Sporocytophaga myxococcoides DSM 11118: one gene and its partner. The main gene of each other region encodes a partner of the protein of the gene in region 2 in a complex. Links are inferred from orthologs where the notes say so. Each region holds a gene or a part of one and is shown on either strand. Other genes may lie near its edges.

Evidence for each region. The genes of interacting proteins can lie anywhere in the genome.
Region 1: the proteins of pheT (region 2) and K350_RS0110070 are in contact, whole or in part, in a crystal structure (PDB 6P24), measured with the Escherichia coli proteins. The link is inferred for Sporocytophaga myxococcoides DSM 11118 from one-to-one orthologs.

The regions. Positions count from the first base shown.
Region 1 is NZ_AUFX01000006.1:355,968-359,137, forward strand. Bases 23-2,895 are described here. They hold K350_RS0110070 (phenylalanine--tRNA ligase subunit alpha), read right to left. Parts: upstream 2,036-2,895; coding sequence 1,010-2,035; downstream 23-1,009. Other genes in these bases: K350_RS0110065 (DMT family transporter), read left to right, coding at 23-177; K350_RS0110075 (HEPN domain-containing protein), read left to right, coding at 2,188-2,895. In the rest of the region: more of K350_RS0110065, read left to right, coding at 1-22; more of K350_RS0110075, read left to right, coding at 2,896-3,170.
Region 2 is NZ_KE384560.1:1,018,717-1,022,050, reverse strand. The notes cover bases 298-3,334. They hold pheT (phenylalanine--tRNA ligase subunit beta), read left to right. Parts: upstream 298-631; coding sequence 632-3,037; downstream 3,038-3,334. Other genes in these bases: K350_RS0122640 (coiled-coil domain-containing protein), read left to right, coding at 3,041-3,334; K350_RS0122650 (DUF1684 domain-containing protein), read left to right, coding at 298-581. Outside these bases: more of K350_RS0122650, read left to right, coding at 1-297.

The DNA of each region.
Region 1 (3,170 bases), on a different replicon or contig from region 2:
AAAATTGAGCTTGGTACTGCTTATGCTGTATGGTCAGGCGTTGGCACTGCATTACTTACAGCAGTTGGGATGCTTGTTTTTAATGAAAGTATTTCTCTAAGCAGAGTTATAGCCATCACTCTTATTCTTATTGGAGTACTAATACTCAACTTATCAGGATCATCTTCACAGGCATAAAAAATGATGGCATATAAATAAAGAGAGGTTGTTCAAAAGATGCAGCCTCTCTTTTTTTATTTCCGGTGGTGTCGGGTCTTTCGACCATAGCTATCAATTTAACAGATTTGATTGATGCCATAACCTAAAGCGATGGCAGAATTATTAAGTTCATGCCTTTGCTTGAGCCTGAATCAACTGGCATTTTTTAAATTTTATGTATTGAGTTCAAATAACATGGTTTAGTTATTTTTCAGTTTATTAAGAATTTTTTGAGGAAAGTGCAGACCTCGGAGAGGTCATATGTTTATAGTTACTACCTGAAAAATAGCATACGACCCCATTGGGGTCGCATCAATACTACATTCGCTTTTCTATAAATATTCAATCCCTTCAGGATTGTAAATAAATGAATAAAGCGATTGTTAAAATTATAAAACAGTTAAGCTGACACATGGTCTTTCGACCCGACATCACTGAAATACCCAATCCGCTAAATCAGAAAGGGCTGTCTTCTTAATAAAGACAGCCCTTTTATTTATGGTACAACTTCGAAGATTAGAAAGCCAAACTTCGAGCAAAAACCTTAAGCAATAGAACTTTTACCTGACATTTTGCTAGTAAAAGCTGACGTGACGGAGCTTTTTGTTAACATTTGTAAGGTAAAAGCTCACATGACGGAGGTTTTTGCTGACATTTCCTGTGGTGTCGGGGTCTTTCGACCCGAAACATTTAAGAGATAGTGTGTCAGGTCGGAAAGACCTGACACCACAAATTAGACGAAGTATAAAAAAAGAGACTGCCCGATTAGACAGCCTCTTTTATATTTTCCTTAGTGAATAGATTTGTTTAATTACCCAAGAAAGGTAAACTGCTTCAGGAATCTCACGTCATTCTCTGTGAACAAGCGAAGATCTTTGATCTGGTATTTAAGCATGGTAATTCTTTCAATACCCATACCGAAAGCATAACCTGAATATTTCTTAGAATCAATCTTTGAGTTTTCAAGTACGTTAGGATCAACCATTCCTGAACCACCGATTTCAACCCATCCTGAATGTTTACAGATATTGCAGCCCTCACCCTTACAGATCAGACAGCTGATATCAATTTCCGCACTGGGCTCAGTAAAAGGGAAAAATGAAGGTCTGAATCTAAGTTTAGTATCTTTTCCAAACATCTCTTTCACAAAGTGGTAAAGTGTCTGCTTAAGATCTGCAAAGCTTACATTTTCATCTATGTACAAACCTTCTACCTGATGAAACACGCAATGTGCTCTGGCAGATATCGCTTCATTTCTATAAACTCTTCCTGGAGATAAAGTCCTGATGGGAGGCTTCTGATTTTCCATCACCCTCACTTGCACAGAAGAAGTATGCGTTCTTAATGCAATGTCAGGATTTTTCTCAATGAAAAATGTATCCTGCATTTCTCTTGCCGGATGGTTCAGTGGGAAGTTCAGGGCAGTAAAGTTATGCCAGTCATCTTCAATCTCAGGCCCTTCGGAAAGGTTGAATCCCATGCGCTCGAATATCTGGGTAATTTCTTCACGCACCATAGAAAGAGGATGACGTGTACCATTCTGATCAGGAATTCCAGGGAGCGTCAGATCTTTTCCTGAAGAAGCATTTTGTGAAGCCGCCTGTTCAAACACTTCTGTAAAGTGGAGAAGCTTAGCCTGTGCTGCATTTTTAAGAACATTCAGCTCTGCACCCATTGCTCTCTTTTCTTCATTGGGTACTTGCTTCAGTAGGTCGAATAATTCAGTAACCTTACCTTTTTTGCTTACAAACGTTAGTCTGAATTTCTCAAGACTATCTTTAGTATCTATCTGAAATTGCTCTATTTCTTCCGAAATGCCTTTTATCTTATCTAACATGCTACAAAGATATAAATAAACTTAAGGTTCAACAATTCTGTAATTTTAAGATGAACATAAGGAAATGATAATTAAGTCCCATTTTTTGTTAAAAATAAAATTTTATATATTCCATTAAACTAAATTAACTGATATTCAAATTTATCATTAGGATGAATATAAAAATAATAGCGCCATTAAGAAATTTTCTGTTTAAAAAAGCTGACACCAGGCTCAAAATGAATGGGTTCATAGCAACAAATCGACAACGTGAAATTCAAGAATTTATTCTTTTAAGCCCGCCTTTCTCTTTAGCAGTTGGAGGAATTAATTTTAGGACTCTTTCAGATAATGTTTGTATATATTACTCTGGAAACTTGCGTTCCTTAAATGTGATATATGATGATCGAAACTTAGTAGCTGTTGGTAGGTCCTTACTTGTTCTATTCCAATCCTATTTATTTGCCATGTGGTTAATCAAGGATAACTCTGTAAATATATTTGAAGGATTTCTTAGCTCCTTAGATGAAACCAATGTACGCGAATATCGTCATGATGTCAATTCAAATTCTGCTGGCTCATATGAAGACGTTTATTTTGATGACGATGAATTTAACCGAATATGCCGTATCCAGGAGGTATTACTACCTATTTTTCTTGTGAATGACAATTCTGATCCAACTCCAAATTTTGGCACCAACCCTTCTGTTTATAATAAGATTTTGTATAATAATCACAATAGAATACGACGAGCTTTGGACTTTTTATGTAGAGCCAGATATGAATCATTCTTACCTTCAAAAATTTCCATGTACATGGCTGTACTGGAATCTTTATTTAATACTTCAAAGTCAGATGTAGATAAAACCGTCCGAAAAAGAACAGCTTTATTCTTAGGGGGAAATGAAAATATCCAAACATTAAATAGCGAAATCATTAAGAAAGCCTACAATGTGAGATCTAATTACATTCATGGGCAAATTTTAGGAAAAGCTGAAAATAGCAGGAATTTAATTGATCTATCTCAGAAAGTAGATAATTTAATTAGGCAGGTATTAACTAAAGCTATTGACGAACCATCATTCCAAATGAAAGAAAAAGATGCAATAAAGTGGATTGATAATACTTTTAAATTATCATTAAGAAACACCTTTAC
Region 2 (3,334 bases):
TAGTATTAGTTATTCTTTCTTTTGTGTTTAGCAATATTAAAACGAGCTATAAGCAAAATGTAGAGGATTACAGGAGACAGAGGAATGACTTTTTCAAACATTCTCCATTTTCTCCAATTGAGGATAAAGAAGCTTTCACAACGCTAAATTATTTTATACCTAATACTAAGTATAAAGTAGAGGCAGAACTCTACCCCCTTTCCGATTCTTCAGAAATTACAATCACCAGAAATGATGGTAGAAAAGACACTTATAAAAAATTTGCCACAGCTTCCTTTACTTTAGAAAAAAAGCCTTTACAGCTAACTCTTCTAATTTCAAAAGATTCATCAAACAATGAACTAAACGCTTTTATTCCTTTTTCTGATAAAACCAATGGAGGGGAAACTTATAGTGGAGGTAGATACCTTGACTTAAAAATAACTGATAAAAAACACGCTGTAATTGACTTCAACTTTGCATACAATCCATTTTGTGTGTACAGTTATAAATACAGCTGTCCTCTACCGCCGCCGGAAAACCATTTGGACATAGAAATTCCTGCCGGCGAAAAAATATGGGAAAAGCCTCAGGAGAAATAAGTGTTTTAAGTAATTTTACAGATTCCACATTTCAAGGTTAAAATTTACAAATGAAAATTTCATATAATTGGCTACAGCAGTTTATTCAACTTACCGAACCTGCTGAAGAAATAGGTACTCTGCTTACAAAATCAGGTTTAGAAGTTGAAGGAATTGAAAAGTTTGAAAGCATAAAGGGAGGCCTTAATGGCATCGTAATAGGTAAGGTTTTAACCTGTGAAAAACACCCGGGCGCAGACAAATTAAAGAAAACTATTGTTGATATCGGAAATGGCACAATTCTGCCAATCGTTTGCGGGGCTTCAAATGTTGCAGAAGGACAAAAGGTAATTGTAGCAACTGTCGGTGCGACCTTATACCCTACTGAAGGCGAACCGTTTAAAATCAGCAAAGCAAAGATAAGAGGCGAAGTTTCAGAAGGAATGATTTGCGCAGAAGATGAAATCGGGTTAGGCAAATCTCATGATGGCATTATGGTACTTCAGACTGAACTGCCCCTTGGCACTTCTGCTGCTGAATATTTCAAAGTCGAAAATGATTATACTTTTGAAATAGGCCTAACTCCAAATCGTGCTGATGCAGCTTCTCACCTCGGTGTTGCAAGAGATTTGAGAGCTCTTTTGAAAAGAGAAATTTGCAAAGGAGAAGAAAAGTCTTTACCGGCTCAAAAAGAAAAACATGCTATCAATGTTTCTGTCGAAAACTCAGAAGCTTGCCCAAGATATTCAGGCATCATCATAAAAGGCATATCAGTAAAAGAATCTCCTGAATGGCTTAAGAACAGATTGAAGTCTATCGGCCTCTCTCCGATTAACAATATTGTTGACTGCACCAATTTTATACTGCATGATCTTGGCCAACCACTTCATGCGTTTGATCTTGCCAAAGTTGGAAATACTGTTAAAGTTAAAACTGCAACAGAAGGTACCGAATTTGTTACTTTAGACGGAAATAAAAGAAAACTAACTTCCAAAGATCTTATGATCTGCAATACAAACGAACCAATGTGTATTGCAGGAGTATTTGGAGGATTAGATTCAGGTGTAAAATCTGACACTACAGCCATTTTCCTTGAAAGTGCTTATTTCTCTCCGGATTATGTGAGAAAAACAGCTCAACATCATGGAATAAAAACAGATTCCTCTTTCAGATTTGAAAGAGGAACAGATCCTAATATGACTGTTGAGGCTCTGAAAAAAGCTGCAAACCTCATCCTGGAAGTAGCTGGCGGAGAAATCGCTTCAGATTTGATTGATATTTACCCTAGTCCTATTCAAAACTTTGAGATAGAAACTTCATTTTCCTATATCCATAGATTGATTGGTAAAAAGATTTCACCTGATACAATTGTAGAAATTCTTTCAAATCTTGGAATCAAGATACTTGAAGTTAAAGGAGATAGTCTTAAGGTTTCAGTACCTCCTTTTAAAGTTGATGTTCAGAGAGAAGCTGATATAGTTGAAGAGGTTTTAAGAATTTACGGATACGATAATATTGAAATTGATCCGAAAATCAAGACAGATTACATTGCTGATTTCCCTAAAAAAGATAAAGCAAAACTTCATGGCAAACTTGGTAATTTGCTTGCAGGAGCAGGATTTTCTGAAATAATTACAAATTCTCTTACAAAAGAAAGTTATCAAAAACTGGTTGAAAATAGTGACAATCCTGTATTGATTTTGAATAAACTTAGTGAAGATTTGGGGGTAATGCGCCAAACATTGCTCTTCTCAGGCCTTGAAGTCATTGCTTACAATGTGAATAGAAGGCAAAAAGACCTGAAATTCTACGAGTTTGGAAAAACATATTTTAAAACTGAGAAGGGCTATACTGAAAAAGATCGTCTTGCATTATTTATTACAGGAAACCAACATCATGAATCATGGATAGCAAAAGATGCTCCCTCTGATTTCTTTACACTGAAAAACTTCATTCATAGAATTATTGAAAAACTCAATATTAAAGGAACAACTGTTAACACAATTTCAAGTAATTACTTCTCTGAAGGCCTTGAATATCAAATCAAAGGTAAAACTTTAATTCAGTTCGGGAAAATTGCGGATAAAATATTGAAGGCAACTGATTTAAAACAATCTGTTTACTATGCAGACTTCGATGCTGCACTTCTTTTAAATCTACTATCTGAAACTACTGTATATCAGGAAATTTCCAAATTCCCAGAAGTAAGACGGGATCTCTCATTAGTTATAGACAAAGGAGTTACTTTTGAACAGATTAAACAACTTGCTCAGAGTAAAGAAAAGAAGATTTTACAGGAGATTAACGTCTTTGATGTATATGAAGGTGCAAATTTGGGAGACAACAAAAAATCTTATTCTGTAAGTTTTTATCTTCAGGACGATGAAAAGACACTTACAGATAAAGTTATTGATCAAACCATGCAAAAACTCATGGATTCATTTGAAAAAGACCTTGGAGCAATTATCAGAAAGTAATTAATGAAGGATAAGCGGGAATTATTGGTAAAACTTGATTTTCTTGAGCATAAAATCGAAAGCGTGTTACAGGAGCTGCATTCGGCCAAAACTGAATTGATTAGGATTAAAGGAGAAAATCAAGACTTAAAAGCGGTAATCGAACGCCAAAATCAAGAGATAAAAAACTTTCAAAATCAAGAGAAAATTAGTAAAATTGTATCGTCAATTGCAGAGGATGCTCATAATCCTTCAGAATTAAAGCTGAAAATTAACGAGTATATTAGAGAAATTGATAAGTGTATAGCACATTTAAGT